2 linked regions of the Algoriphagus machipongonensis genome follow. The protein of the gene in region 1 binds, or shares a complex with, the protein of each later gene. Links are inferred from orthologs where the notes say so. Each region holds a gene or a part of one and is shown in the gene's direction. Other genes may lie near its edges.

The links.
Region 2: the proteins of ALPR1_RS07115 (region 1) and tsaD are in contact, whole or in part, in a crystal structure (PDB 6N9A), measured with the Thermotoga maritima proteins. The link is inferred for Algoriphagus machipongonensis from one-to-one orthologs. Residues at the interface, in WP_004082108.1 of Thermotoga maritima: Leu37, Gly38, Lys46, Lys57, Val59, Lys60, Ser61, Thr63, Phe64, Thr65, Leu66, Met67, Val69, Pro71, Tyr82, Arg83, Leu84, Asp86, Asp88, Phe89, Asp93, Ile128, Asp130, Glu131, Arg134; in WP_004082750.1 of Thermotoga maritima: Cys10, Asp11, Arg49, His50, Leu82, Gly84, Gly135, Gly136, Glu154, Thr155, Leu156, Asp157, Asp158, Ser159, Glu162, Asp165, Lys166, Arg169, Leu170, Tyr175, Lys213, Thr214, Leu217, Tyr218, Gln221, Arg222, Asn324.

The regions. Positions count from the first base shown.
Region 1 is NZ_CM001023.1:1,632,294-1,648,465, forward strand. Bases 8,110-10,940 are described here. They hold ALPR1_RS07115 (bifunctional tRNA (adenosine(37)-N6)-threonylcarbamoyltransferase complex ATPase subunit type 1 TsaE/phosphotransferase), read left to right. Parts: upstream 8,110-9,224; coding sequence 9,225-9,656; downstream 9,657-10,940. Other genes in these bases: porX (T9SS response regulator signal transducer PorX), read left to right, coding at 8,110-9,219; ALPR1_RS07120 (alanine dehydrogenase), read left to right, coding at 9,646-10,857; ALPR1_RS07125 (response regulator), read right to left, coding at 10,861-10,940. Outside these bases: ALPR1_RS07075 (endonuclease MutS2), read left to right, coding at 1-1,908; ALPR1_RS07080 (hypothetical protein), read right to left, coding at 1,954-2,436; ALPR1_RS07085 (ABC transporter ATP-binding protein), read right to left, coding at 2,496-3,116; lpxA (acyl-ACP--UDP-N-acetylglucosamine O-acyltransferase), read right to left, coding at 3,119-3,898; ALPR1_RS07095 (bifunctional UDP-3-O-[3-hydroxymyristoyl] N-acetylglucosamine deacetylase/3-hydroxyacyl-ACP dehydratase), read right to left, coding at 3,895-5,289; lpxD (UDP-3-O-(3-hydroxymyristoyl)glucosamine N-acyltransferase), read right to left, coding at 5,329-6,351; ALPR1_RS07105 (HD domain-containing protein), read right to left, coding at 6,368-7,600; more of porX, read left to right, coding at 7,660-8,109; more of ALPR1_RS07125, read right to left, coding at 10,941-11,334; ALPR1_RS20520 (Rv1355c family protein), read left to right, coding at 11,541-13,808; ALPR1_RS07135 (hypothetical protein), read left to right, coding at 13,810-14,520; ALPR1_RS07140 (sensor histidine kinase), read left to right, coding at 14,510-16,172. UniProt on the Escherichia coli protein: Required for the formation of a threonylcarbamoyl group on adenosine at position 37 (t(6)A37) in tRNAs that read codons beginning with adenine.
Region 2 is NZ_CM001023.1:3,946,689-3,962,972, reverse strand. The notes cover bases 5,945-8,887. They hold tsaD (tRNA (adenosine(37)-N6)-threonylcarbamoyltransferase complex transferase subunit TsaD), read left to right. Parts: upstream 5,945-6,880; coding sequence 6,881-7,894; downstream 7,895-8,887. Other genes in these bases: ALPR1_RS16640 (SH3 domain-containing protein), read left to right, coding at 8,327-8,887; smpB (SsrA-binding protein), read left to right, coding at 7,897-8,364; ALPR1_RS16655 (translocation/assembly module TamB domain-containing protein), read right to left, coding at 5,945-6,770. Outside these bases: ALPR1_RS16665 (Smr/MutS family protein), read right to left, coding at 1-921; ALPR1_RS16660 (cryptochrome/photolyase family protein), read right to left, coding at 918-2,216; more of ALPR1_RS16655, read right to left, coding at 2,226-5,944; more of ALPR1_RS16640, read left to right, coding at 8,888-9,124; ALPR1_RS16635 (HNH endonuclease), read left to right, coding at 9,126-9,635; ALPR1_RS16630 (hypothetical protein), read left to right, coding at 9,730-10,170; ALPR1_RS20435 (DUF502 domain-containing protein), read left to right, coding at 10,412-11,080; ALPR1_RS16620 (Nramp family divalent metal transporter), read right to left, coding at 11,098-12,963; ALPR1_RS16615 (VOC family protein), read right to left, coding at 13,160-13,534; ALPR1_RS16610 (ribonuclease HII), read right to left, coding at 13,615-14,217; ALPR1_RS16605 (MGH1-like glycoside hydrolase domain-containing protein), read right to left, coding at 14,189-16,284.

The DNA.
Region 1 (16,172 bases):
ATCATCTATGAAGAGGGCCGACTCAGGAAAGTCATGGAAAGAATTTTTCGGGAAGCCAGAGCAAAAGGTTTGACTCCTGAGGACACTGGGATGACGATTAGGGGAGGTAGAATGGTGATTCCGATTGCAGCTGAAAATAAGAGAAAACTCCGTGGTTTTATTCATGATGAATCCGCAACAGGCCAAACAGTTTTTATGGAGCCTGAGGAAGCGCTGGATATCAACAATGAGATTCGGGATTTAGAATACATGGAGCGACGTGAGATAATAAAAATACTCACAGAACTCACCAATAAACTAAGGCCTGCTATTCCTACTTTAAGAAAGGCCACAAACTATTTGGGTTTGATGGACTTTATTCGAGCTAAGGCTAAGTTTGCCCAAAAAACAGAAAGCGTTAAGCCCGTAATAACCAAAGAAAGGCAACTCATATGGACTAAGGCCCGCCATCCAATTTTGGAAATGGCCTTAAAGGCTCAAGGGAAAAAAATAGTGCCTTTGGATGTCAAGCTGATAGGGCAAGAACGACTTTTAGTAATCTCTGGACCCAATGCAGGTGGTAAGTCGGTTACATTAAAAACCGTAGCCTTGCTTCAATATATGCTACAATGCGGACTTTTAATTCCTGTCCATCCGGATTCTAAAAGCTCTCTTTTCGATAATTTTTTCATTGATATTGGAGATGAGCAAAACCTAGAAAATGACCTCAGTACCTACAGCTCGCATTTGATGAGCATGAAGAATTTTTCTCAGTTCGCTAATAAGAAAACCATTCTTTTCATAGATGAATTCGGTACGGGAACTGAGCCGCAATTTGGGGGTGCCATTGCGGAATCTATCCTGTTAGATTTGAATAAAGCCGGAGCATTTGGGATTGTTACCACTCACTATGGAAATTTAAAGCAAATTGCCAATAAAAATCAAGGCTTGGTAAATGGAGCCATGCGTTATGATGTGGACAAGCTAGAGCCATTATATCAACTTGAAATTGGTAAGCCAGGTTCTTCTTTTGCCTTGGAAATAGCCTCAAAAATAGGCATCTCCAAAGAGATCCTGCAGTATGCAAAAGACCATATTGGTGAAGAGAGAGTTCGGTACGATCGTTTGCTAACGCAATTGGAGAATGAGAAAAATCAATATTCAACTTTATTGGCAGAGGCAAAGTCAAAGGAGATTTTACTCAAAACCCGTTTGAGAGAATACAATGACCTGAAGGAAACTTTAGAGCAAACTAAGAAACGCTACATTCAGGAAGCTAAGCAAGAAGCAAAATCCCTTTTAGATCAGGCAAATAAAAAGATCGAAGCAACAATCAGAGAGATTAAAGAGGGGAAGGCTGAGAAGGAAGTTACCAAGCAGCTTAGGAAGGATTTGGATGAGTTTAAACAAGTGGTGAAGCCTGAAAAGCTTGCTGTCAAAGATCCGGAAGTGGTAGTTGTCGGTGGAAAAATCCAAACTGGAGACTGGGTAAGATTAAAAGATAATGGTGCTGTTGCGCAGGTGCTTGAAATTAAAAATAAGGAAGTTGAAATTTCTATTGGTGAGTTGAAGTCAAAAGTCAAACTTTCAAGACTTGAAAAAATCTCTCAAACCCAAAAGAAAAAAGAATTGAAATCCGTGGTGAAAGGAGGGAACTTCAACTCGAATCAAAAGATGATGGATTTTTCGCCCAATTTAGATCTGAGAGGGAAAAGAGGAGAAGAAGTGCTTTCTATCATTCAAACTTTTGTAGATGAGGGATATATGCTAGGGGTAAAAGATCTTCGAGTAGTGCATGGCAAAGGAGATGGGATCCTTCGAGAAATCACAAGAAACTTACTCAGGACTATGCCTCAAGTAGGAAAAATGGAAGACGAACATGCTGATCGTGGAGGAGCAGGAGTAACCCTAATTACATTAAAACAATAAAAGGGAGCATTTGCTCCCTTTTATTGTTTTTATCCTACTAGCTTATTATTTCTTGACCAAGTCAAATTCATAGGCTCCAGCAACTGCGGAGGTGCCGTTTTGTCTTGCCCCAGGTACCGAAATAGTAAATATCAATTTTAAATTATCACCTGTTCTGGTGAAAGACATTTCTCTTTCTGCGGCAGGCTTACTGCCAGAAAGCATGATTTTATCAAAATTATCCCCTTCAAAAGTCCAGTTTCCTGCAGCATCAAAAAGCTCATTGCTGTTTTTGCTACTATAGGATTTCGAACCACTGGAATTTAATGTTAGCTCAAAATTTTGATAGATGTCTGTAACAGCTGTCCCGTCTCTTTTTACCGTTCCACCTCCAGAGATCTCCCAAGTCAATGAGCCTTCTCCACTTAATTCTTCCAAAGCTATTTCTTCCGGAGTTTTCTGATCTGGTTCTGGACTGTCATTCCAGCAACTTTGGAGCAAAATCAAAGAAAAGAATATAGCAAAAACAGGTAGTTTTGAAGATTTCATATAAAAACTAATTGCATCAATTGAGATTAAATATACACAAGTATTGGGAAACCTTTTGCCTACTTATAGTCCTCAAGATTTAATTTTTGGGTGCAATATTCATATTCTCTCGAATCATTTGAGCAAACAATTATTATTCGGTCCTTCTTGTATTGCTCCACGAGCTCTTGATACCAATTTACTCCCTTGACATCTAAATTGGATGTGGGTTCATCAAGGAAAACTAAAGGCACATCTGAAAATAAAGCAACTCCTAATTTTACACGTTGTTTCATGCCAGAGGAAAACTGTGCTATAGGCTTATTAGCATGAGATTCTAAGTATAAGGTTTCTATAATTTTATCAATAGAAAGCCCCGGAAGAGGAGTTTTAAATTTAAAATGGAATTCTAAAAGTTCTTTTAAAGTGAATTCCTCGGGGAGCTCCATATAAGGAGCAGAAACTGTTAAGTGATAAAACCAGTCGCTGTCAGCAACTGGTTGATTTTGTGTTTGGTACGTAATATTGCCGGAACTTAATGGAATAGAGCCACTCAGGCATTTTAGTAAAGTGGATTTTCCGGATCCATTTCCACCTGTGATGGCTATCGCATCCCCTGATTTCAAATTTAAATTCAGGTTTTTAAAAATCCATTCATATTGGAAGCGTTTGCTTGCTTCTTCCACTTGGATTTTCAGCATGCTCAATGGATATATCCTTTCATGACACCTCTTTCGGAGGATCTGATAAAGTTTAGAATTTCATCCCTCTCTTTGGTAGCCGGAAGATTGATTTCTATTTCTTCTAAAGCCCGACTATTGTTCATGCTATTTAGAAATAGGTATCTATAAACTTCCTGAATATGCGCAATAGACTCACTGGAAAACCCTCTTCTTCTGAGACCTAATGAATTGACACCGGCATAAGCCAATGGTTCTCTTGCCGCCTTCGTGAAAGGAGGGACATCTTTTCGTACTAATGAGCCACCAGAGATCATGGAGTGCATTCCTATTTTTACAAACTGGTGTATGGCAGAAGAACCGCCAATAATCGCCCAGTCATCAATGGAGACGTGTCCTGCTATCTGAACGGTGTTTGCAATGATTACATGACTACCGATCACACAATCGTGGGCTACGTGCACATAAGCCATCAATAAGCAGTGACTGCCGATGACAGTGGTTTGTTTATCAACAGTACCTCTACTAATGGTTACACACTCACGAATCGTGGTGTTATCACCAATGATTACTGTGGAGTCTTCACCTTGAAATTTTAAATCCTGAGGGATTCCAGCGATGACTGATCCCGGAAAAATCTTACAGTTTTTTCCGATTTTTGCTCCAGGAAAAATTGTCACATTTGGACCAATCCAAGTATTGTCTCCTATTACAACATTTTCATGGATCATCGTGAAAGGGTCCACTTGTACATTTTTGCCCAATTTTGCTTTTGGGTCTACATGTGCCATTGGGCTGATCATGATTCTTTTCGGGTTATGCTGGCTGTCATAACTGCTTCACAGACTAATGTGTTTCCTACATAAGCCTCTCCTCGCATTTTAGCAATGCCTCGTCTGATTGGAGCCAAAAGTTCGCATTTAAAAATAAGAGTATCTCCCGGAAGAACCATTTTTCTGAATTTACAGCTTTCTATTCCTAAGAAATATGTCCAGTAATTTTCAGGATCATCTACTGTGCTTAACACAAGGATTCCCCCTGTTTGAGCCATGGCTTCTACCTGAATTACCCCTGGCATTACTGGATTGCCGGGAAAGTGTCCCATGAAAAATGGCTCGTTGATTGTTACGTTTTTTACCCCTGCTACCACTGTCTCATCAAGATAGATGATTTTATCCAATAACTGAAAAGGATACCTATGAGGTAGGATATTACTGATCTGGTTGATGTCCATTACTGGAGGCAACTTAGGATCGTAGTGAGGTATATGGTTAGAGCCTGATTTTTCCATAGCTCTTTTTAATTTTTTCGCAAATGCTACATTGGCAGCGTGACCAGGTCTAGCAGCGAGGATTTGAGCTTTTAAAGGCCGCCCTACGAGCGCTAAATCTCCTACTACATCAAGTAATTTATGTCTAGCAGGTTCATTTCTATATCTTAAGTCAACATTGTTTAAGATACCTTCCTTCTTCACCTCTACCTTCTGCTTGTTAAACATTTTTGCAAGGTGTACTAACTCTTTCTCCTCTACCACGCGATCTACCACCACAATGGCATTATTTAAGTCCCCTCCCTTTATTAGGTTGGAATTGTAAAGCATTTCCAACTCATGTAAAAAGCAGAAAGTTCGGCAAGATGCAATCTCTTGCTTAAATTGACTGATATCTGTGATTGAAGCATGCTGACTTCCCAATACCGGCGAATTATAATCCACCATGACAGTTACTCTATAATTGTCAGTGGGTAAGGCCACCATCTCCACTTCGCGGGACGGATCTTTATATTGAATACTTTCTTCAACTTCAAAAAACCTTCTAAGTGCATTTTGCTCTTCAACACCAGCATCTTCCAATACTTCTATGAATTGGATAGAGGATCCATCCATAATTGGAGGCTCTGGTCCATCAAGCTGAATAAGAACGTTGTCAATTTCCAGTCCCACTAATGCTGCTAATACATGCTCAACAGTATATACTCTAGCGCCATTTTGCTCTAGGGTGGTTCCTCTGGAAACATCAACAACAAGGTCGCAATCTGCATCTACTGTAGGGCGACCTTCTAAATCAATTCTTTGAAATTTGATTCCGTGGTTGGGTGGTGCGGGTAAGAATGTCATATTGGAGATTACTCCAGTGTGTAGTCCTACGCCTGCTAGCTCCACCTGTTTCTTGATGGTATGTTGTTTTACCTTCATCTGATATTTTAGACTTTCAGGATGATTAAGGGTGCAAATTTACGGCTTTTTTTCTAGTTCTCTTAAACGGTTTTCCAAGACATCAAGATTTTTAAAAATTGAGTATGATTTTAAGAATCCTTTCATGTCCATTCCTATATAACCAAAAACTGTGTCACCCGCTTTTTTAATAGATTTGATCACGCCGGTTTTTGCACCTATGGTTGTATTATCGGCGATTTTTAAATGCCCAATAATACCGACTTGACCTGCAATAACACAATTTTTTCCGATTTCTGTGGAACCGGAAATGCCTGATTGAGAAGCAATAACTGTATTTTCACCAATGATGACATTATGGGCAATTTGCACCAAATTGTCAATTTTAGCTCCTTTCTTTATTATCGTCGATCCCATGGTGGCACAATCAATCGTTGTATTGGTACCTATGTTTACATTGTCTTCAATAATAACGTTCCCTATTTGAGGGATTGCTTTATAAGTTTGGTCTTCTTGCGGTGCAAACCCAAAGCCATCTGCACCAATTGCAGCGCCAGGATGAATCTCGCAATTATTTCCAATAATGGTGTCGGAGCAAATTTTTGCTCCAGGGTGAATGATAGTATTGTTTCCTATTTTAACTCGGTCCCCAATAAAAACCTGGGAGTGAATTTTTACTCCGTCTCCAATCTTACAGTCTTTTCCAATGTGAGAGAAAACACCTCGAAAACCATTTTCGCCCATTGAACTGCTGGTGTCCATAAAAGAGGGTTCTTGGACTCCCATAATGCTTGCCTTGGTAAACTGACTGTAGGCTTCCAATAGCTGAGTGAAGCCAGTATATGCGTCTTTTACCCTGATCAGGGTAGTTTTGAAAGCTTTACTGGGTTTAAAGCCTTCAGAGACGATAACCGCAGTTGCTTCGGTTTCATATAAATACGATTGGTATTTCTCATTCGATAAGAAGCTGATTCCACCGTCTTTCCCTTCTTGAATCTTATCTAGTCTAAAAACTTTTTGTGTTTCATCTCCTTCTACTTTCCCCTGAAGGATTGCGGCGACTTGACCCAAAGTAAATTCCATATGCTGGCTTGATGAATTAGAAGTTTGAATTTAAGCTTTTGGCTTTACATATATAATGTTTCTCTACAATTTTGCTCATAACCTTGATATTTGGTAAATCAGCAGCTTGAGCAACATCAATAACCTTTCCTTTTTTTGTGAGGATGTTGATTCTTTCTTTAGCCAAATAACCATAATTGCTTACGGTGCCATGAGAAAAGAAATAGGTGATATCCTCTTCGGGAATGTTTAATTTATGAATGGTTTTGGTTTCCATTTCCTTTATTTCTTCTTGACTTGCTTGGTCATTTGTCAATGTGATTTTGAATAAATCCCGCGTCAAAAACATATTGGAAATATTCCGAAGCACATAATCCGGTTGGCGCTTCCAAAGTTTGACAGCTCCCCAAATATCAAGATCATCCATTTCAAGGAATTTTTTCAAAATTTCCGGATTTTGGCGAAAGTCTTCAAGTGTATGATCGTTTTGAAGGAAATAGTCAAATTCATCTGTGATCGTAAATGACTGTCCAGCTTGTCGGAGCATCTTTGCTCTCTGGATGAGATTAATTAGCATTTTTTCTGCACTGACAGTGGTCTTGTGCAAATAAACTTGCCAATACATCAGCCTTCTGGCGCTTAGAAAATTTTCAATGGAATAAATCCCTTTCTCTTCAATAACCACTTGGTCATTCTTTACATCCATCATCTTGATGATTCGGTCGGCGCCAATTGTTCCTTCAGATACTCCAGTGAAGAAGCAATCTCGCTGAAGGTAGTCTAGTCTGTCAATGTCAAGTTGGCTGGAAACAAGTTGATGAAAGAACTTTCTTTCGTAAGTATTCTTAAATATTCTTAAAACTAAATCTAATTTACCATCTAATTCTTTGTTGAAAAGCTCAATAATAAGCAGGGATAATTGCTCATGAGGGATGCTTTTTAAAAGACTGTATTCCAAAGCATGCGAAAAAGGCCCATGTCCTATATCATGTAAAAGAATGGCTATCAGTGCAGATTCATACTCTTGGTTGCTTATTTCTGTTCCTTTATTGCGTAGATTATCCAGCGTTATGCTCATCAGATGCATCGCTCCAATGGCATGGTGAAAGCGAGTGTGTAAAGCACCCGGGTAGACGAAGTCTGTCAAACCCAGCTGTTTTATTCTGCGTAACCTCTGGAAATAAGGATGATCAATGATGGTAAAAATCAACTCGCTTGGGATTGTGATAAATCCGTAAACGGGGTCGTTTAATATCTTTTGGCTTTTCAATGAGGCCGAATTTGATTGACTCAAAAGTAATTATAATTTTAAAAGAAACGGAAACGAAAATGTCTCAAAAGTTCAATATACTATGGGCAGACGATGAAATCGATCTACTCAAACCACATATTCTATTTCTAGAACAGAAAGGTTATGAAATAACTACTGCAAATTCTGGTGTAGATGCTATTGAGGAAGTGGAAGCCCATAATTTTGATGTTATTTTTTTAGATGAAATGATGCCTGGGATGACAGGGCTGGAAACTTTACAACAAATAAAACTGATCAAGCCCCAGATTCCCGTGGTCATGATCACAAAGTCTGAAGAGGAGCATATAATGAATGATGCCATCGGAGGGAAGATTGCAGATTATTTAATCAAACCTCTCAACCCAAATCAGATTTTGCTTTCTGTAAAGAAGTTGTTGCAAAATAAGCAACTGATAGACGAGAAAACAACCCTTAACTATCAGCAAGAGTTTATGAAGATAAGCATGGCCTTTGGGGATGCTCAAGATCATCAAGACTGGACTGATATCTATAAGAAGTTGATTTATTGGGAGATGCAGATTGATGCCACGGAGAATAAAAGCATGATAGAAGTGCTAGAAACTCAAAAAATTGAAGCCAATTCTTCTTTTGCCAGATTTGTAAAAGACAATTATATAGACTGGATGGAGGAAAAAAATAAGGAAAAGCCACTTCTTTCCCATCAAGTATTAAAACAGAAAGTGTTTCCGAAAGTACAGTCAGGAAAACCTTTGTTTTTAATTGTCATCGATAATTTGCGTTTGGATCAATGGGAAGATATTGAGCCGATTTTAGCTCCTTATTTTAATGTTGAAAACAAGGATACCTACTATAGTATTTTGCCTACCACTACCGCATTTGCCAGAAATGCACTTTTTAGTGGGATGATGCCTATGGATATGGCACGGTTTTACCCAAAATTATGGGAGGATGAGGATTCTGATGAAGGGAAAAATAATTTTGAGGAAGATTGGCTAAAGATCAATCTGGATAAGAATAGGATGAATATAAAAGCATCTTATCAAAAAATCCTACAAACGCAGCAAGGGAAAAATGCGGTGGATCAATTTCATCAGCTCATGCAAAATGACTTAAACGTATTGGTGTATAATTTTGTGGATATGATGTCTCATGCGCGAACAGACATGAAAATGATCCGCGAATTGGCGCCGGATGAATCTGCTTACAGGTCTTTAACCAAAAGCTGGTTTGAACACTCTTCTTTATTTGAGTTGTTTAAGAAAATTCATCATGCTGGAGCAGAAGTGATCGTGACTACTGATCATGGGACGAAGCGAGTAAACAAACCTTATCGAATCATAGGTGATAAAAATGTAACCACAAATTTGAGGTACAAACAAGGGAAAAACCTCAATTTTGAAGCAGGAAAAGTCTTTGAAATCAAGAGGCCTGAAGATGCGAAACTTCCAAGACTCAACGTTTCTTCCAGCTATGTTTTTGCTGTAGAGGACTATTTCTTCGCTTATCCGAATAATTACAACTATTATGTCAACTTCTATAAGGATACTTTTCAACATGGAGGTGTATCTTTGGAAGAAATGATCATACCGATTGTTCAGTTGTCACCAAAATCGTAATACGTTTGATTGAGTTGAAATTCGACAAAGCACTCATTTTAGAAGCAGCCAAGAAAATAGTGGAGGAATGTGGGGATGAGAAATTTTGGATATTTCAAGGAGAAATGGGTGCTGGCAAAACCACTTTGATAAAAGCTTTGGGATCCATCTTTAATATCACTGATTCTATTAGTAGCCCCACCTTCGGAATTGTCAATGAATACAGCAATGAAAAGGGGGATGATTTTTACCATTTTGACTTTTATAGGTTAGATGATCCCACGGAAGCATTGGATATTGGAATAGAAGAGTATTTTTATAGCGGAAATTATTGTTGGCTAGAATGGGCAGAAAAAGTTGCTGAATTCCTTCCAGATCAGTATTTTCTCATCAAACTAGAAATTTTGTCAAGGACAGAAAGAAAACTCACCCTTCAACACATCCGAAATGCCAGCTGAATTAAGTGAACTATCGGCAGTAGGTCTGATACCTAAAGAATCCCCTTCAAAAGTCAGGAAAGGGTCAAGAAATCTCACTATTGGGATTCCAAAAGAAATCTCTAGCCAGGAAAAAAGAGTGGTTCTTACGCCCGAGGCAGTTGGGATTTTATCCAATAATGGTCTTCGGGTGGTTTTGGAGGCTGGTGCCGGTACACAAGCAAATTTTTCAGATCAGGACTATTCTGATGCTGGAGCTAAGATCGTTTATTCCAAGAAAGAGGCTTTGGCCTGTGAGATTGTGTTGAAAATTGATGCCCCTTCCCTGGAGGAGCTAGAACACATGAGTCAAAGTGCCTGTTTAATTTCTGCTCTTCAAATAGGTAGGCAAAGTAAGCAGTTTATCGAAATATTAAATTCCAAAAAGATTACCGCTGTAGCGTTTGAATACTTAGAAGATAAGGTAGGAGGAATGCCGGTAGTAAGAGCGATGTCCGAAATTGCAGGAAGTACGGTGATGCAAATTGCAGCAGAATACCTTTCTAGTGCAAATGAGGGCAAAGGGATGATTATGGGAGGAGTGACAGGAGTTCCACCAACTCAAGTGGTAATTATAGGAGCTGGTACTGTAGCAGAATATGCTGCTAGAACCGCCTTAGGCTTAGGCGCCAATATTAAAGTATTTGATAATCATATTTATAAACTGAGAAGGATCAAGCTTTTATTGGGCCAGCAGATCTATACTTCTACGATTGATAATTTCAGTTTGAGTCAGGCTATGGCTGAAGCGGATGTAGTTATTGGTGCGCTTCGTGCTGAGAAAGGCAAAAATAAAATTGTGGTAAGTGAGGAGATGGTTGCCAATATGATGCACGGCAGTGTGATCATTGATGTAGGGATAGATGAGGGAGGTTGCATTGAAACCGCGAAAATGACTTCTCATGATGAACCGGTTTATAAGATTCATGACATTGTACATTACTGCGTTCCCAATATTGCCTCCAGAGTTGCGAGAACAGCTTCTTATTCCCTTAGCAATATCTTTACTCCAATCATCCTTCAAATGTCTGATTTAGGTGGGCCAGAAGAGATGATATTTAATTACAAATGGTTTTTACGAGGAGTTTATACCTACAGAGGAAGTCTGACCAATGCGTATTTGGGTAGGAAATTTGGGTTATCACACAAGGAACTCCAGCTATTACTAGCAGCCCGATATTAAAATTTAGGAAAGTAAATTCTGACGAAGAAGGAATTCTAACTGTTCATTAGCTTTCAGTAAAGCATCTGTAAGCTTTTCGTTTTCTCTTCTTAAAGTATATATCTCAAAAGCGTTTTTTATTACCGTTCTTAAGTAATCTTCTTCCCAAGGTTTAGTTAAGTAATGATATACCTGACCCTTATTGATCGCATCAATAACTGCTTGTATATCAGTATAACCTGTTAATAAAAGTCGTATAGGTTGAGGGTAAATTGGGATAATACTTTCAAGAAATTCTACACCAGTTTCTTCTGGCATCCTCTGATCTGTAATAATCAGATCAACACTTTCTTTCTCCAGAATTTCTCGCCCTTCAACGGCCGAAACGGCCAAAAATATTTTATAATCCCGACGGAAAGTTGCCTTAAATGCATGAAGGTTGTTTTCTTCATCATCTACATACAAAATCTTTATTTTTTCTTCCCTTTCGGTTTCCATAAACTTCTTGATCCTATGATAGGTGTTATTTATATAGCCAAATAATCTTATTTCCTGTTAAAAAACAAAGAATAATAGACTGTATTTTATCTATTTTTGACTTAAATTAAATATTCCTCACGTTTATGTCTTAAATAGTTAAGCTATCTATTTGACATAAAACGGAATAAATTATCTTTACTGAGATATTCACCCAGTTTACACAAATGTCAATTAAAATTTCTACTGATCAAAATGACCAGTACCTCCCTATATTGCTCAACCCTCAATTAAAGGATGACTGGTTAAGAATAAGTCGTCTTTTTGAAGACAATATTACAATAGTTAGTGATCAAATAGAAAGCCAAGTTTCAGATCTTATTAAATCTCAAAATCCAGATAGGACGATTCCTTCTGGGGAGTTAGATATTCTCGTAAAAGAGTTTTTCTCCGATAAAGAAAAAGTTAAATATGGGAACTGGGTGTACTATCCCTGGAAAAATATTCTGGTTCACCTACTCGCAGAAGATGAGTTTGTTAAAATAAGAACTCTTCGAAATAATTTTAAAATAACTCCGTCTGAACAAGAGATTCTTGGAAAGAAGAAAGTGGGAGTTGTGGGTCTATCTGTAGGGCAAAGTGTGGCGTTAGCCATGACTTTGGAGAGGGGGTATGGAGAAATAAGGCTTGCTGATTTTGATACGCTTGAGTTGAGTAATTTGAATCGACTGAAAGCTGGAGTGGTAAGTTTAGGCTTGGAGAAGGTGATTTTGGCAGCGAGAGAAATTGCTGAAATAGACCCTTATCTAAAAGTGAAAGTCTTCCGCGAGGGAATTACCGAGGAGAACGTTGAAGATTTTATTTTGGATGGAGGGAAATTAGATTTGCTTATAGATGAGTGTGACAGCTTAGATATCAAAGTATTACTAAGAAATAGGGCCAAGAAGCATCGCCTGGCAGTCATGATGGAAACATCAGACAAAGGCATGTTGGATATAGAAAGATTTGATTTGGACCCAGAGAGGGAGTTGTTTCATGGGCTGCTTTCAGGAGTTGATGTAAATACATTAAAAAATCTGACCAATACTGAAAAGGTATCCATTGTACTGAAAATCACAGGACTTGAGACTTTAACACCCCGTATGAAAGTTTCATTGCTTGAAATTGGGCAAACCATTACGAGTTGGCCCCAGTTAGCATCAGGAGTCTTTTTAGGAGGTGCTTCTGTGGCACATGCCTCCAGAAAATTCCTTTTAGGTGAAGATGTGAAGTCTGGGAGGTTTTATGTGGATTTTGATCAATTATTCCAACTCAAGGAATCTGAAGAAATTGGTATTCCTTCATCTGATTTTCCTGAACTTTCGGAATTTAGTTTTAAAGTTCCTGAAAATGTACTTCAGTCAGCCTATCAATTGTCAGAAAATGAGCTTCAAGAGTTGGTGAGTATGGCTAATTTGGCTCCTTCAGGAGGAAATATTCAGCCTTGGGTTTGGGTATTTGATAGAAAAGGAATTCTTCACCTCTTTCATGACAAGGTAAGAAGTCATTCCATGTTGGATTATAAAGGTACCGGGTCATTGATTGCTTTTGGTGCCGCTATAGAGAACTTAAGATTATGTGCTGGTCGCTTAGGAATTGAAATAGAAGTGATTCATCAGATTCAAGAATTTGGAGATGATTGTATAGCAAGTATTCGTTTCGTTTCGAAGGATTCAGGGGCATTGGATGTGAAGTTTAAAGAGCTTGTAGAAGGTGTTTCATTGAGATGTACGAATAGAAAAAATCCTAAACGATATAAGATTTCAAAGGAAGAGTTAGATTCCTTACTCGAGGTCTCCGAAGAAGAAGGGGTATCTCTAGAATGGACGGAACAGGAAAATGATCTTGATCAATTGGCTAAAGTTGTAGGGGGAATGGACCGATTGAGGTTCTTTCATGACCAAGGCTTAGTGGATTTTGTGAATGAGGTGAGGTGGACTGAAGAGGAAGCTTTCAAAACAAAAGATGGGATTGATATTGCGACTTTAGAATTATCTGGAACCGAAAAAGCAGCTATGGGCTTGCTAAGGGATCCTCGAACTATTAAATTCTTCAGAAAGTATTTGATGGGGTATGGATTGACGAAAATATCCAAAGACACTATTAACTTGGCAACTGGAATTTTCTTAATCAAAACAAAAAAATATGATCCCGTGTCTATTCTAAAAGCGGGTGCGGTTTTGCAAAGAATTTGGATCAAAGCCAATATGATGGGGTTAAGTGTTCAACCCGTCTCGGCAATGTTATTTATATTTCACAGAATTTTGGGTGAAAAAGACCATGGCTATACTGCTGTGGAAGAAAAAGAAATTAGAGAACTGAAGGAGTCCTTCAATAGGATTTTCAATAAAAATAATGACCAGCAAGAGATATTTATGTTTAGGGTAAATAAAGCTGGAGAGCCAAGTATGCGAGCTTATAGAAGAGATTATTCGGAAACCTTAATCAAAGTCTGAAATGTTTCATTTTAAAGCATTTAGGGCGATAGATGAACCGGAAAGGTGTCAAAAATTTGTTCAGGGGCACTCCGATGTCCTTAAGCAATATGGTGTCACCAAAGTCACCTCATCAAACAATGATTGGGTCAATAACCCATTTGTGTATGTGGTGACTGTGGAGAATGAGGAAACATCAGAAGTAGTCAGCGGTTTGAGGATTCATATAGCTCATCCAGACTTTCCTTTGCCTATGGAGCAAGCAGTTTCTCAGGTTGATCATAATATTTTTCAGTTAGTCAAAGATTATTCAAAAGAAGGTACAGGGGAAGTATCCGGACTTTGGAATTCCAAATCCATTTCTGGTTATGGAATAGGAGCTGTGTTACTGATCAGGGCTGGTATCGCTATTGCCACACAACTAAAACTAGGTTCTTTATTGGCGCTTGTGGCGGAGTATACCTTAAAACCTTCTCTTCAAAAAGGTTTTGAAATTGAAACTGGTGTAGGGAATTCAGGTACTTTCTTTTACCCAAAACTGGATTTAGTAGCTACTTCCATCGTAATGAAGGACCCAGAGAAATTACCACTTGCTGATGCCTCTGAAAGGGAAAGGATTTTTGAACTTAGAGAAAAGGTGCAATACAAAAAAATAGAAGAAGGTCCGAAAGGTAAGTTTGAAGTAGACTATGACCTTTTGATTGAAAATATTAATTGGAGAGATGATGTATAAGATTTTTGTTTTTTGCCTATTGTTTTTGGCAACAACATTTCAAGGCTTTGCACAATTTGAGAATGTTGAAAAAGTAGAATGCTTCTCCTATAAAATGACCGACCCTGATGTAGGGGTTGAAGAATTAATTCAAGAAGAATCGTTTACATATAACAACTGTAATAATTTCAATTTTGGAATTAATGAAAGTGTGCTGTGGGTAAAGTTAGAGCTAAATGGACTTAGCGACATAGAAAACCCAACGTTTACTTTAAATTCCACCTCACTGGATCTAGTCGATTTTTATTCAGTCAAAGGTGGAGAAGTGATTAGAGAACAAAAGAATGGTCGCCTTTTAGGGATAGAAGCTCGTGATGTTGATTCTCAGAAAATCATATTTGAAATTAATAATGAGGAAATTACAGCTGACTATTTTTTGGTTAGAATTCAAAATGTAGATAAAAAAATATTCACTGGTTTTGTATCCTCTAAAGAAGATTTATTAAACATTCTGAATTTTGAGGAGATCCTTTTTGGGATTTTGACAGGGATATTTATAGGCTTGTTTTTTTATAATTTGTTTTTATACTTTTCCGTAAAAGACAAAATCTATTTTATATATGTTTTGCACACCTTATTGGTTTGGTTTGCACAAGCCTCCATTCTAGGATTTACCCAGTTCCTACTTTGGCCCGATTGGGATTGGATGAATCAACGGTCTATAGTGATTTTTTCTTCTTTGGTAAGTATTGTTGGGATTTGGTTCTTAAGAATATTTTTACTCTCCAAGAGTATCGTCCCCAAACTGGATAAAGGATTTAATGTGATCTTTTTGGTTTATGGGTTTATACTATTAAATGCCATCGTCTTTTCTATTACGATAAGCTACCAGGTGCTTTTAGTCACTCAGTCTATTGTAGTAATATTTGTATTGGCTGTTGCAGTGATGATTTTGAGAAAGGGGTACAGACCAGCAAGATATTATTTGTTGGCTTGGTCCATTTTTATGGTAGGTATTTTCCTTTTTGTTTTTAGTGAAATGGGTATAATTCCATCCAATAATTTCACAGCTTACATTATGCCTTTAGGTTCAGCTTTGGAGGTGGTGCTTCTTTCATTTGCATTGGCAGATAGGATTAACATCCTTAAAAAGGAAAAAGAGAGAGAGCAGGCGGAAAGATTGGAAGTTTTGAAGGAAAATGAAACCCTAGTTAAAGAACAAAATACGCTTCTTGAAAAGAAGGTGAAGATGAGGACTGATGAGTTGGAAAGTGCACTACGCAACCTGCAAAATACGCAAAGCCAATTGGTTAATCAGGAGAAGATGGCATCTTTAGGGCAATTGACAGCGGGTATTGCACATGAAATAAACAATCCAATCAATTTTGTGAGTTCTAATATTATGCCTCTTAAAAGAGATATTAAGGATATCATGGAGGTGATTGATTTTTACAGAAATACGGGATTAAAGGAATTTACAGAGGAGTCCAAAAAGGAGGCAAAAGATCTGGAAGAAGATCTGGAGTTGGATTATGTATTGGATGAAGTAGATCAATTGCTTAAGGGAATGGAAGATGGAGCCCGTAGAACAGTAGAGATTGTCAAAGGGCTTAGATTATTCTCCAGAGTGGATGAGCAAGATGTCAAAAAGGTAGATTTGCATGATGGCATTA
Region 2 (16,284 bases), 2.3 Mb from region 1 along the record:
ACCCCACTGGTCTTTCTGTGTATCTTGAAAGTACTTAATATTTCCTAATTGACTCAAATGACGGTGAATTTCTTTTCGTAAAACTCCATTTCCTATTCCATGGATAAAAGTAATCTCATCCATTCCACTTGCTATAGCCTGATCCAGGTTCTTTTCAAAAACCTCCATTTGAAGCTTTAACATGGCTGAATTGCTCATCCCTAAGGGAGTGGTAGTCAACTTTTCTATATGCAAGTCAATCGATCTAGGTGGTTTTTTTGCCGAATGTGGTTCAGATTTTCCTTGAATACTTTCAAGCTCCTGGTTCAAAGCTTTGATGTCAAGCTCTTTCGTCGTTTGCTCTAGATGGAATAAATAAGCGGTTTTTCCTAAAAGTGGGGCTTTGCTCAAGTGCTTAAAAAACTGAGTTGCTTTCATCTTTAATTGCCTCTCAAAAGCCGGTAGGGCTTTCTCAAGTCGGTCTTGAATGGGAATGAACCGAAGTAGAAAAGAAGGCCATTCGTCCATTTCCTTCAGCAACCGATCGTCAAATTTTTGGGTTTCTCCAGCCCGCAGGGTTCCTGCCATCAGGGTTCGATGATTGTCACCAAAAACTTCCGAAACATGTGCTAAATAGGACTTTTTGCTATCGTTAATCAAATAGAGACTCAGACTCTGATCGTTAATTGGAACAAAAGCCAAGTACAAACCTTGATCTTTTGGGGCTGAGATCGTTTGTGGTATTTCCGGTTCAGGGGTGTTAGATTCCTGTTCTCCAAAATATTTCTTTTCTGTTTCATGAATGACAACCACTTCATTTTTTAGGGCTGGAATCATAAAACCATCTTCAATTTCAATTTCTATTCTTCCGCTGGAGGAAATTTTTCGGATAACTCCCTCTTCAGTTCCTCTCAATAATCTTACTCTATCTCCTATATTCATCGATCTAAGGCTTTTTTATATGTATCCAGTGCTCTTTGTCTGGCGAATTTATGATCTACAATCGGTTTTGGATACTTTTCCGTTCCAAATTCCGGGATCCATTTTTTGATATACTTAAGATCTTTGTCAAATTTCTCTGTTTGGGAACTTGGATTAAAGACTCTAAAATAAGGTTGTGCATCTGTTCCTGTTCCTGCAGCCCATTGCCAGCCTCCATTATTTGCTGCCAAGTCAAAATCCAATAGTTTTTTGGCAAAGTAGGCCTCTCCCCAACGCCAATCAATCAGCAAGTGTTTAGTTAGAAAAGATGCTACGATCATCCTAACACGGTTATGCATATATCCTGTTTGGTTTAATTCACGCATACCTGCATCCACAATAGGATAACCTGTTTTCCCTTCACACCAGGCTTTAAATTCCTCCTCATTATTTCTCCATGGGATTTGATCATAGGCAGGTTTAAAAGCCTTATCTACCACCTGAGGATTATAATCCAGGATCATCATATAGAATTCCCGCCAGATTAATTCATTTAAATAGGTCTCATTCAGTGATGCTGCTTTCAAAGCAAGCTGACGGATTGAAATCGTTCCAAATCTTAAATGAATTCCAAGTCTAGAGGTTCCATTTTCAGCCGGAAAGTTTCGTGTTTTATCATAATACTTGATGATTTCCTCGTTGGGATTGGAGCTGGGTATAGAAATACTCGATCTTTCAAAACCCATTTCTTTTAAAGAGATCAAGGGTTCAGGCTTGGTCTGATATAGGTTTTTCCAGTGAAAATAGGAGAGAGCTTCGATGTTTGTTTCTTCAAATTTGCTAAGCCAAACGCGGCTGAAAGGAGTGAAAACTTTGTAGAATTCTCCTGACCCATTTAGAATTTCTCCTGGCTCGAAAATCACCTGGTCCTTAAATGTTAAAAAGCTGATACCCTTTTCTTCTGCAAGCTTTTCAATGGCACGATCGCGCTTTTTGGCATAGGGCTCGTAATCACGATTCGTGTAAATAGCCTGAATTTCAAACTTTTTGATAAGCTCCTGATAAACTTCCTCAGGAGTGCCATACTTCACTAAAAGGGTGCTTCCTTTTTTTTCTAGCTCCTCTTTTAAATTTTGAATTTGATCATGAATAAAACTGACACGAGCATCAGTTTTGTCTTCCAGATCGTCGAGGATAGTTCGGTCAAAAATAAATAATGGCAATACATCGGTTTCCTGTTGCAGGGCATAATATAAGCCTGTATTATCCTCCAATCGAAGGTCTCTACGGAACCAAAAAACACTTAACTTTTTCATAAAATCACTTTACTTCAAAAGCTCTATTCGAAGGAAATTGTTTAAGGAATCTTGTTTGGCAGGAACAGAATCTGATTTTGGTTGAGATTGCCTAATACGATCTAAGGAGTCAAGACGGTTTTCTATATTGTCTAGATTGATTGGTGTCCATCGTTCCCCATCCTCATAATTGTACCGAAGGAAATCATCTGTATCATTAATCCTAAGCTTTTCATCCTTCTTTCGTGTCAATTTTTGAAAGAGCTCTGAAAAGGAGTTGAACGAAACATTTTGGGATAATGAAACCCCGTAGGTTGCAACATTTTTAGAAAGCGAAAGTGAGGTAAATACGTTGAAGTTATTTCTGTTGAAAATTCTGATTCGATATACCCCATCTTCTGTCAGCAGGTATTCTGCCTGCCAATCCCCAATAATGGAAGCGGCATTTGCATTTCCTTGATTATTGGTAAATCCTCCATCTCTAGAAACTCTCAACCTCCCATCCAAAAAGGTATAGGCTACAGAAAGCTGGAAAGTTTCAAGGGTATTGGCATCCAAAGAGGCTAAATCCACATCGATTTCAAGATTTTTATCCACTTGGCCCAAGAAGGCATTGAGTTGGGATGAAAGAAGCTGTCCCAAACTGGATGAAATATTGGCCACACCAGAGAACTGACCTTCAGGAGAAAACGATCTGGACATGATCACAGAGAAAACCTGCCTGTTTTTTTCCTGTTCGTCATTCGCTATGCGGTTTTGGAAGGCGGAAACAGTGGTTTGAATATCTCCACTTGAAGGGAACTGACTGAAGTCAAATCCAAAATCAATGTTGGGTGAAAGAAGAGCTCCTTCCAAGTCCATAATTACTTTGACAGGGTATCTTCTTCGGGATTGGGTATTGTCAGGATCGGTGGTGGTTGTAGCATTTAGGAGAGGCTGAATAGATACGTTTTCTACGTATTCAGCAGTCAAATCCATCACCCCTTCATAGGGGTCGCCATACCAGGTAATTCTACCGCCGGGCCTAATGTTAAATTGTTTTTTGACAATGTTATAGAGAGAGAAATTGTATTTCCCTTCTGTGATCTCATAGTTTCCAGTCAGTGAGAAATTCCCCTGTGTATCGATGTTCATATTTAAAACACCTCGACCTCTACCAGTAATTCCTTCTTCAGTTCTAGGGTCAATGATGATTTCTGCCAAAGCATCCGGTGTGATATCCAGGATGAAATTCATCCTGATATTTTCAATGTCCAAACGATTGATTTCCTCCGTTACTTCGCGTACCCTTACCGTATCCTGGATGTTGATAATGTGGATGAATTCCTCTTGAGCAACTCGCGAATCATCTGCCAGTGGAATGAAAATCCGTGTATTGGGCTGGCTGGTAGCTCGAGCATTAATATCCAAGTTCGTGGTGCTCCCCAAAATATCTAAAGTTCCACTTACAAATGCGCTTCCATAAAAAGTTTGGTTGTCTTTTGCAGTTGTGTTGAGTACTTGGAAATTGGTGAGATTGGATTTGATGTTCAGGTAAAAATCCTTGAATCCGGAATGGTCTATTCCACCAGTCAAATAGGCTCTGTTTCCATTAACGTCTTTCAAGATCAGGTCTCTAAAACTGATCTGTTTTGGCTTGAATCCTATGTTTCCATCCAAGAGGTAGGAAGTATTGAGGAAGTTTACTCTAAGCTCTCCTCCTCTGACCACGCCTGTTCCCAGAACCTCAGGATTTGCTGTGGTCCCACGAATCTGGAAGTCCCCACTTACAGTACCTCCCATTTGGGATAAGTAATTGGAAAGGAAAGGCTCCAGAATCAATAAGTTGGTTTCGCTGAGGTTTGCATCAATATTGATGTCCTGGTATTCCAAACCAATCTCACCTTCCATGTCGATGGTTTTTTTATCACCTCGTGTATTGGTAAGATTAACTGCGAGTCGATCGCTATTAAGGTCAGCTACGCCACGTAGATTTCCTATGAGAAAACTATTGATTTTTAGGCTGTCAATGCCAATATCACCTTGTAACAATGGTTTTTCAAAAACATCCTCAACTGCCAGAACTCCATTGGCTGTCCCCTCAAATTCCTGAGGAACCAAAGTGTTTAAAAGATCTACGTTGACTTGATTGAGAGAAAGCTGAAGTTGTTCCAATGGGTCATCTGAGATTGAACCATCCAGCGCAATGAACTGGTTTTCATGCTGGATTTTAACATTGGAAAAACTGATATTTCCCGGTATGATGGTAATGAGGTTTTCATTGGCAAATTTCCACTCCCGATCCAAAACAACGAGGGAGGATGGGTCGAAAGAGATCTTGGTGTTTTGCGCAGAAAATTGAGCATTTGCATTGATCCGAGCTGAACTTTGGGTGGAGTCTTGATCTAAAGTGAAGTCCAAGGCAACTTTATTTTGATCCCAGATGGCTTCCAGACCAAGGTTTGAAAACTCTATTTTTTTACCCAATTCCTGGGCTTTTGAATAGATGTAAAAGGATGCTAAAATATCCTCTGAGTTAATGATTTTAGAGGTGTTAAAGTCAATATTGGTAGCATAAGCAGTTTTATTCTTGTAAGAAAGCGTATCAATGCTCGTGAAAAAATTAAATACAGTGTTCTCGGGCGTTTGGTAAAATGCTCCTTCCAAAATCGTGTTTTTGGAAATGGATAAGTCGGGTTCGAAAAGCTGAACAATTGGGTTGACGTCAAACATCCGAATGTTCAAATCCAGATTGTAGGTTTCAGAAAAGATACTTTCCAAATCAGCCACTGGCTGAGGTTCATTCAGGATAATGGCTATGTATTGATCCAGAAGAACATCCAGATCTTTAGAAATCCGCTCCAAATTAAATTGCCCAGAAGCTGCTGCTACGAGATAATCTGAGTTGATAGACATGGTTCTGGTCCCTCCGGCAAAAAGTGATTGGAAGTTGAAGTCTCCTAATTCTAGGAAACGATCTTCAAAACCAACTTCCATATCGGTAAACCTAGCGATCCCCTGAATGTCATCTATTTTTACCCCTTTGGTGTCAATGTTCAGGTGTCCACTGAGGTAGTTGAGCTTATCCGTTAGGTTGATTGTCTGTAAAAACGCAGTGTCAAGATTTACCTGCATTCTAACAGAGTCCACTGATTGATTTAAATTAAGTAGTCCAGTAGCCTGCATTTTAAGATTTGGATCGGCTATTTCCAGATTCCCTTTAAATAGGTTTAACCCATAGGTGGCATCGGTTGAAATTTGGGAGAAATTATAATTGTTTAACCCTATTTTACTAATGTCTGCATCTAATCCGATCAGTATATTTTCTCTGGAATCTCCTTGTAAGGTTACATTTCCATCCAAACTGACCTTTTGAAAGAGCGCTCTGTCTTCTGCCAAGATCCCAAGGTCTAATTCGTTGATCGTTACTCTGGAAACGACGGATGGTTTGCCGTCTACCAAATCAAAGTTGATTCTACCCTTGATATCACCTATGCTGGTTTTGAAATCTCCGGAGGTATTAAATCTTCTTAGGTAACCCGCAAAATCACCATCAAATCGAATCGTATTAAATTTAAAAATCTCCTTTTCAATTTCCGGATTTAAATAAGGGCCTAAATCTCTGGCCAAAACTGTTGAATTCTGCAAAGAGAGATTGATATAGGTGTCATCGATGTTGGGTAGACCATCAAGTTGAAAAGCTCCAAAAAGTGCTGTTTTCTGTCCCAATCGGATCAGGAACTCATCTGACTTCATATCAGAGATGGTTCCAGAGACTTCCCCGCTGAGATAAATTTCATCTTCAATCGGAGGGAGGTTTGGGGCAAATTTTCTAAGATCCTCCAAGTTGATTTTGGACTCATCCATTTTTGCCAAAAGCTCTACATCTGTGACAAAATTTGCCAAAGCTGTATCTGAAAGGAAATCAAAACGAAGGTAATTTTTGATATGTGTTTTTTCAGATCTTAAGCTCAAATCAGCAAACTCCATGAATTCTGGAGAGTACTTAAAATCTGTGATCAATTCCTGAATTTCGAGATTGGAGGAGCCTTCATTCCCTGTAATCATTCTGATGTTGACGCCTATTTCTGCTCCCTGAACATAGAAATCCTCAGCATTACAGAATACGTTTTCAAACTTGAGATGATTGTAATCAAAACCAGTTTCAAATAGCTCGTAATTTAAATTTTCTATGTAGACGGTACCTTCCCGAATTTTAACCTGATCGATTCCAAACTTTGCGGTAGAACTTGAGCTATTTCCGGAACCAAATATTTCTCCCAATTGTATTACCCACAAATTAATGTTCAGAATGCTGTCACCTGCATGATTGATCAGGTGGAGATTTGGGTTGCCCAGACGGACTTCTTCCAATTTGGGATTGATAGAGCCGATTAATGAGGGAAGTTCAAAGTCTACCTCAATTTGCTTGGCACCAATCATTAAGCTGTCTTTGTGGTCCCGAATCGTGACATCCTGTAGTTTTACAGCATCCCACCAAGTTAGAGTGATCTTGCCTATATCAGTCGTGAAGTCACTTCGCTTATTGATATAGGTGGTAACCTGGTCTACAGCCCAATTTTGGACAGCAGTCACCTGAAGACAAAGTGCAATGAAAATGAGTAGAAATAAGAGGGATATAACTATCCATAGGATAATACGAAACGCTTTGTGCAAAAAATCCGTAACTTTCGCGTTCTTTTCCAATGGGTACCAACGATAACTTTATTCTAGCAATTGAATCCTCGTGCGACGAGACTTCTGCCTCTATCATCCAAGATGGCAAAGTACTTAATAATATTGTCGCCACACAATCAGTCCACGAAAAATATGGGGGCGTGGTTCCGGAATTAGCTTCTCGGGCTCATCAGGAAAACCTTATCCCAGTCGTTCAGGAGGCTGTTTCTTCTGCAGGGATCAATTTAGATCAGCTTTCGGCGGTTGCATTTACCAGAGGTCCGGGTCTGATGGGTTCCCTTTTGGTGGGGGTTAGTTTTGCCAAAGCCCTGGCATTTGGAAAAAACATTCCTTTAATAGAGGTGAACCATATGCAAGCGCATATTTTGGCCCATTTTATTGAAGACCCAAAGCCTTCTTTTCCATTCATTTGCCTGACAGTAAGTGGTGGGCACACCCAGTTAGTGCTTGTTAGAGATTTTCTTCAAATGGAGGTGATAGGAGAAACGCAAGATGATGCCGTAGGAGAAGCATTTGATAAAACTGCGAAATTATTGGGCTTACCTTACCCAGGAGGCCCCTTAATCGATAAATATGCAAAAGAAGGGGATCCTAAAGCTTTTAAATTTCCAGTAACAAGAATGCCCGGTTTAAATTATTCTTTTAGTGGTATCAAAACTGCAGTATTGTATTTCCTGAGAGATCAATTGGAAGAAAATCCCAAGTTCATAGAGGAGAATTTGAATGATCTTTGTGCGAGTATACAATATACCCTGATCGAGATGCTGCAGATAAAACTCAAACAAGCTGTGAAGCAATATGGAATTCGAGAAATTGCTATCGCTGGGGGAGTATCTGCAAATTCAGGATTAAGGAATAGTTTACAGGTATTAGCTGAAAAGCATCAATGGAATGTATATATTCCTAAGTTTGAATATTGTACAGACAATGCAGCCATGATTGCCATGGCCGCGTACTACAAGTATTTGGCAAAGGACTTTTCATCCTATGAAGTGACTCCTTTGGCAAAAATGAAATTCTAAAAATGGCGAAGTCAAAAAAGTTTGAAAAAATCATCAATATCAAAAATAAGAAAGCGAGTTTTCAATTTGAATTCATCGATACTTATACCTGTGGGATGGTTTTGAAAGGAACTGAAATCAAGTCTATTCGAGAAAGTAAAATTTCCTTGACAGAAGCCTTTTGTGTTTTTTTGAGAGGCGAATTATATGTGAGACAAATGCACATTGCGCCTTATTCCATGGCTGCTAACTACAATCATGCAGCTATCAGAGATAGAAAGCTTCTGCTGAGCAAGAAAGAACTAGAAAAATTGGAAACTAAGTCGCAGGAAAAAGGTCTGTCTATCATTCCAGTTCGTATATTTATCAATGACCGAGGATTAGCAAAGATGGAAATTGCTCTAGGTCGAGGCAAAAAGCTTCATGATAAACGACACGACCTGAAAGAAAAAGATGCGAAAAGAGAACTCCAGCGAATGGCCCTTGACTGATGTTTATGGGATATGCCGCCAGTCTATTTTACCGCTCTACAAAGAACCTAGTTTCGATTCTGCATTAGTCTCCCAATTACTTTTTGGGGAGTGCTACCAAGTGCGGAAGATCACCTCGACCCAGAATTGGTATAAAATTTTTCATGAAGACACCGAATTGGAAGGCTGGATTACATCCAAATCTCTCAAAAACATCAATTCAGACGAGTATCAAGAATTTCTAAATCAAGATTTCCAAGTTGTCACCAGCCCAGTAGCGGTGATAGAATATCTGGGCACAAATCTTTATTTACTTCCCGGAAGTAGACTGCATTTTTCAGATTTGGAATTGTTCAACTGGCAAGATCATATCGGGTTTACTGGGTCTGTTAGAAGCCATGCCATCAAATCTAGTAGGGAGGAATTGATCGATATAGCGCTAAAATATCTCAATGCTCCTTTCCAGTCTGGAGGTAGAAGCATTTTTGGTTTGGATGAGAAATTGGGCTTTGCATTAATTTATTCAACAGCGGGATATGGGTGGAAAGATCAACGACTTCCAGGAAAAATGATCCCTTCCTCAAACATTATCCCGGGAGATTTGCTTATTTTCAAGGATTTAGAGAGTAAAATTACTCATATGTCAATGTATTTGGGTGCGGAAGAAGTCATGTGGATGGATGAAAAAATGAAAATCTCCGATATTGACGAATGGGAATCAATTCAAAAAACTAATGCTGGAAGCCGCTTTGAGGTGGAAGGCAGGTCAATTTTAAGTTAGCATGGAAAAAAGAGTATTGGTTTTGAATTTGGATCATTCTCCGGTGGCAGTAGTCCCTGTGCAAAAAGCAATCGTCTTATTACTTTTAGAAAAAGCTAGTTGCCTGACTACTTATGAGCTTTTAAAAATCAGGACGGTAAGTCGAAATTTTGAATACCCGGCTGTCATTCGTCTCGTTGACTATAAAAATATACCTTACCGTGGGGTGCTACTTAATCGTTCTAATTTATTCAAAAGAGATAATGGAGAATGCCAATATTGTGGAAGCAAAAAGCATCTCACAGTGGATCATGTAGTTCCCAGGTCCAAAGGAGGTAAAACGAATTGGATGAACCTTGTCACTGCCTGCCATAGGTGCAATGTCAATAAAGGCGATAAGTCTCCTGAACAAGCTGGTTTAACTTTAAGAAATGAGCCATTTAGGCCTACTTTATCCTATTTTTTAGCAGAATATGCAGAAAGACAAGCTGCTGAATGGTTGCCATTCTTGGCTAGCAAAGCAGTAAGCTAGATCCAGAACCGTATTTTATTTCCGGAATTTTATCCTCGAAAATGAATATCGAAGGCAATGTGATTTTTGGCAAAGAAATTGCCTTTCATTGAATATGAAGTTTTCGTTAATCTATTCTCTTTTTTTGACGCTTGCAATGAGCTGGAATCAGGCTCAATATGAAGAGCTGATAGGGAGTTGGCAATTAGTTGATTTTGATGGTATCAAAAAGTTGAAGTCATCTGCACAATATCTTGGTTCAAGTGCTGCTTTCAGAGAAGATATGGAAGCGAAGATAAAATTCAGACTTGAAAACACTGTTTATAAATTTCTCCCAGGGGATACTTTAGCTTATACCGATTTCGTGAAAAGTGAGATAATCCTAAGGAAGGCTAAAGTTGAATTAGGAGAAGATCATATTCTCAAAATTTATGATGCTGACCAAGTGAGAGAAGCCAAAATTGTAGAATTAGATGAAAACAGGTTGGTATTAGAGCCTGTTTCTAGTAGCTCGAATAGTGCGGGGAAGTTGTACTTTGAACGCAAATTTGAATAATAAAGAAAGTAGATCAATCACCTAGATCGGGACCGTCCTTATGGACGGTCTTTTTTATTTAAAGGAAAGAAAGTTCTCGTTTTTGAGGAATTTACTCCCCAAATCAATAAATCCATTTTTTAGTATTGCACTTTTTACGCTGGCTGAGTGTGATTTTGGGTTTGGTATAGTTTTGAAGATTAGTAAAATGACAAGGATCTAAATTCAATTCCTTGATTATTAACATTCTGACCCTAAGACCATGCTTCCTGAAACAAATGAAATAGTATCAACCGAGCCAAATAATAAAAGAGGATTTCTTCAGGATACCATGATCCAAGGGTTTTTGATTTTGCTTCCGTTAACAATTATCCTAATACTTCTATCGGTCGTATTTAATTTCATTTTTAAAATAGTGGCCCCACTTAGCGCATTAATCGACGGGGGTGGAGGAGAGCCGCATTGGTTTATTAATGTGCTATCATTAGGGATATTCTGCGTATTTGTTTTCGGGATAGGAGTACTTGTACGCAATAAAGTAGGGAAAGTCTATTTCAAGGGTTTTGAGAGAAAATACTTGTCAAAAATCCCATTGTATAGTCTGATTCACCAGACAGTGTACCAGTTCATTGGAGTGAAAAAATTACCTTTTTCTGAGGTTGTTTTGATTGATCCCTTTAATACCGGTACAAAAATGACTGGCTTTATTACCGATCAGGTAAATGATGATTATGTGACCGTTTTTGTTCCCACTGCTCCAAATCCCACCAATGGGAATATTTATCATGTCAAAAGGAAAGATGTAACACTTTTGGATGTCTCCACTCAGGATGCCATGCGTACAATCATGGGGATGGGCGCTGGGACCAAAGGTTTATTAGCAAAATCTGACCTTAAGGCTAGTGAGCCGCTAGTACCTAAAGAAGCATAGCAAGACATTTGATTTATCTATTGAACGATCAGAATAGGCGTATCGATTTTATGCCTCAATTTATTGACCGTAGTTCCAAATAGCAGGTCTTTGATGCCCGAGTGGCCATGAGCTCCCATGATCACTAAATCTACTTTTTGATCATTGACGATTTTTGCTATTTCAGTTGCAGCTACTCCAAAGCCTAATTCATGGCTAGCATTGTATCCGAGAGAAATTAACTTATCCTGATATTGAATTAAGCTGTTCACATCTTGTTGCGTCTCATGATCTAAAGTGTTTTTTCCTAGATATCTGGCAGCAGCACTTTCTACCACATGAACGAATAAATAATTGGCAGACTTTCCTCCTAGTTTTATAGCATTTTGGATGATCGCCTGCGTATTATCCGAAAAGTCTACTGCAATAGCAATGTGTTGGTAACTAATAGGTTGCCCTTCTATGAAATCTACTCCTTTGGCATGGGGAACCAAGCGTTTCTTTAATTCTCCTGGTTTAATGAATGGGTGAATAAAGATGTAAACCAATAAGGCAAAACAGGCCAATATCAGTGGGATAACAATGGTGTAAAGGTAAATAGCATTGTCTCCTGCAGTTACTAGCCACCCTTGAAGTTCATTTATAACCAATTGGATGTTCAAGAAAACAATGATTCCAGCACAAACCCATGCGAGGATTTTTACCCATAATTTGATGGTGTGCTCCTTCATTAATTTCCGATCCGAATTGAAATGAATCAACGGGATTACGGCAAAACCTAATTGTAAACTCAGTACCACTTGACTCAATACCAACAACCTTCCAAGAGCTTCTTCTCCAAAATATAGAATGGTAATAATGGCTGGAATAATAGCAATAAGCCTTGTGATCATCCTTCTCACCCAAGGTTGAATCCTTAGTTTTAGGTGACCTTCCATTACAATCTGTCCTGCCAGCGTTCCTGTGATCGTGGAGCTTTGTCCTGCTGCGATCAAAGCTATCGCAAAGAAGGTTGGAGCGATTTTCCCGAATAAGTTTTCCAGAAGTTTGGAGGCATCCTGAATTTCTGCCACATCATAAAACCCATTGACATGGAATGCTGCAGCAGCTAAGATTAAGATGGCGGCATTCACCAAAAAAGCAAGGTTGAGCGCAATAGCAGAATCGATGAAATTAAACTTCAGGGCATTTTTTATGCTTTTAGTAGAGGGATCGATTTTTCTAGTCTGCACAAGGGAGGAGTGGAGGTATAAGTTATGGGGCATAACTGTCGCTCCGATAATACCAATAGCAATATAAAGTGCATTCCCGCTTAGCGACGAGGGTACCATTCCTTTGACCACTTCACCGTAAACGGGCCCTACAATAAACATCTCCACCACAAATGAAAAGCCGATGATGGATACCAAGGAAATGATAAATAGCTCCATGGTACGCATTCCTTTGTTTAATAGGAATAGAAGGAGTAAGGTGTCCAAAGCAGTAATCGCAACACCCCAAATAAGTGGCAAGTCAAACAATAAGTTAAGACCAATCGCCATTCCCACGATCTCTGCCAAATCACAGGCAGCAATTGCAATCTCAGCTAATATATAGAGCGGGATATTTGCCCATTTTGGATAAGCTTGCTTGGATGCTTGGGCCAAGTCTAGCTTACATACCACGCCAAGTCTAGCGCTAAGTGACTGAAGCAACAAAGCCATTAAATTGGACATCAAAAGCACCCAAAGGAGCTTGTACCCAAACTCTGATCCACCGGCAAGATCTGTGGCCCAGTTTCCTGGGTCCATATATCCCACACTTACTAAGTAAGCAGGACCTAAAAACGCTAATATTTTTCTCCAGCCTTTTTTATTATGGGTTGGAACACTACCGTGTACTTCACTGAGCGATTCTGAACTCACAGGGTTGGTGGTTTGGTTTGAAAGTCTAATTCATCCGAAAGCTAAACAAAAATCCGGTGAAGGAAAAAATAAAGTTAGAGTTATCTAACAAAAAAGTTGAAAAAACATCAAATTCATGCATGGAAAGTCTATCAATTCTATCCTGTTGATAGCTAAGTAGCTAAGATGACAATGAAGGAATGGCTATTTAATTGGGTTATTTTAATTCTCGCTTTTGCAAGTTGAAAACGGTTCCAGCGGGATCTTGAATCCAATGCATATTCTCGGGAAGCTCCTCTAATTCATCGCAAGTCTCTACACCACTTAATTCAAGATATTTTGCGGCTTCCTCTACGTCAGGAACGGTAAGCTGTAACCAGGTTTCCGAATGTGTATAATTGTCCACACAATCCAGCCAGAGAACATTATTTCCAAAAATGACTTTGTGAGTTTTCGAGACGGTTGGGTTGGAAATTGGATATTCCTCAACCTCCAGTTTTAAAATATCCCTGTAGAATTCAACTGTTTTCTCATATTTACTTTTTGGGATTTTTATCGCAATATTAATTCCTGCCTCAAATTTTGATTCCATAGTTAGCTAGTTTATCCTATTAAAATAACTTTTTTTTATTCAGTTATTTAAGCTGTCAAATGGAAATGTTTTTTGTGCTTTTATAGGTCTAAGTCTAATTGACGGGGTAAAAGTTGGAAGCTCTTGCGGTGCCAAATGCAAGGGCCATGTTCTCTAATCCCTTCTCGGTGAGCTTTGGTGGGATAGCCCACATTTCGTTCCCAACCATAATGCGGATGTTCTAGGGCTAGCTTTTCCATTAATTCATCTCGGTAAACTTTTGCAAGGATAGATGCTGCCGCAATACTTGCAAATTTACCATCCCCTTTAATGACGCAAGTGAAGGGTAAAGTTAAATGAGATTTGAATCTGTTTCCATCGATGAGAAGGTGCTCGGGGCTAACTTCTAAACCTTCAATAGCCCGTGACATAGCCAAAAAAGAGGCATTCAAAATATTGATCTGATCAATTTCTTCCACACTGGCTTCGGCTACTTTCCAAGAAAGAGACTTTTCTTTTATTTCTTCAATAAGGTCCTGCCTCTGTTTTTTACCGAGCTTTTTGGAGTCATTGATCCATTCATTGGAATAGTCAGAAGGGAGTATTACTGCCGCAGCTACCACAGGTCCTGCCAAACAACCTCTACCCACTTCATCGCAGCCCGCTTCAATTCTATTAGCTTCTAAAAAGGGTTTTAGAGTCATGCTCTTTATCTTCTCTGATTTTGTAATATTTATGAATCATTTCAGCCACTAAACCAGTCCATCCTGTTTGGTGGGAAGCGCCTAGCCCCGCACCTTTGTCCCCATGGAAATATTCATAAAATAGAATGTAATCTTTGAAATGAGGATCTTCCTGAAACTTCTTGTTATCACTGTTAAATGGACGGTATCCATTCTCATCTCTCATAAAGATTTTCATACAACGATAGGAGAGTTCTTTGGCAATGATATCCATAGTCATGTATCTACCCGAACCTGTAGGGTACTCAATGGAAAAATCGCCTCCATAATAAAAGTCAAATTTCTTGAGGGACTCAATAATCAGGAAGTTAATCGGAAACCAAATAGGTCCTCTCCAGTTGGAATTTCCACCAAACATGACGGTATCGGATTCTCCAGGAGTGTATTTTATAGAAAGTTGGTCCCCAGCGATATTCATTGTGTAGGGATTTTCCAGATGATATTTGGAAAGTGACCGTATTCCGTATTCACTTAAGAATTCATTAGAATCCAACATCTTGTGTAAGATGCTTTTCATTCGATGCCCTCTTAATAAAGAAAATAGCCTTCTCTTATCGAATCCTGGTTGAACCCAGCTTGACACTAAAGCAGCGAGTTTGGGTTTTTCCCTTAAGAAAAACTCTAGTCGCTTTTTGAATTCAGGCAATTGATCAAATAAATCCTCCCTGATCGGTTCTACAGCGAAAAGTGGAATTAGGCCGACAATGGAACGGACCTTCATTCGTTTAGATTCCTTCCCTTTCACATGGAATACATCGTAAAAGAAGCTGTCTTCGTCATCCCATAAGGAAATTCCTTCCGCAGAGATATTACTCATGGCACCTGCTATGTATAGGAAGTGTTCAAGGAATTTTGTCGCAGTAAATTGGTAAACTTTGTTTTGTTCGCATAAATCAAGACTAATTCTCAGGAGATTCAATGAAAACATTGCCATCCAAGAAGTAGCATCTGCTTGTTCAAGTTTTCCCTGGTATTGTTGAGCGTGACTTCTGTCAAAAACTGAAATGTTGTCCAGCCCTAAGAAACCACCTTCGAATATGTTTTGTCCGTCACTATCTTTTTGATTAACCCACCAGGTGAAGTTGAGCATCAATTTATGAAGGGCTCTTTCTAGAAATTCAAAATCCCCTTTTCCTCCGTTGGCCTTTTTGTCGATTTGAAAAACTCGCTGTACTGCATAGGCATGCACAGGTGGGTTGACATCCGAAAAATTCCATTCATAAGCTGGAATCTGGCCATTGGGATGCATGTACCATTCATTAAGCAAAAGAAGAAGTTGGTCTTTGGCAAACTCGGGGTCAACTCTAGCGATAGGAATACAATGGAACGCCAAATCCCAGGCAGCATACCATGGGTATTCCCACTTGTCAGGCATAGAAATGATGTCATAATTCTGCAAGTGCTTCCAATTGCTATTTCTACCCTTTTTCCTCGAAACTGGTGGTTTATACCTTCCTGGATCTCCCTCAAGCCATCGCTCTACATCGTAATAATAAAACTGTTTTGACCACATCATTCCCCCATAGGCTTGACGTTGAATCATTTTTAGATCATCATCCGTGATCCTTTCCTGCAGTTCATTATAAAACTCATCGGCTTCTTTTTTTGCCTTTTCTAGAATGGCATCGCAAGCTTCAAGCGGTTGGTCAATAACCTGATGCGCTAAACGTAATTTTATTGTTTTGCTTTCTCCAGCCGGAATATTTAAGTGGTAAATAGCTGATGCTTTCGTTCCATAGTCATCGGGATTGATATGAGTACTGTCATCCTCAACCACATAATCATTGATGGCATCTTTTAGGTATTTCTTCTCATTGCCAATGTCATAGATCTTTTGGCGATTGGTTTCATTGTCGCAGAACTTTAACTCTGGATCATTATCGAATGAGATGGTATAATTTCCGGATTTTGGGTTGAAAGCACGGATGGTATTCTCATTGATTTTGCTCAGTTTAGGCATGAAAGGCTCATGGCCGGTAAACCAGGTCTTTCTAAACCAAACAGTAGGCATGACGCAGAGGTAAGATG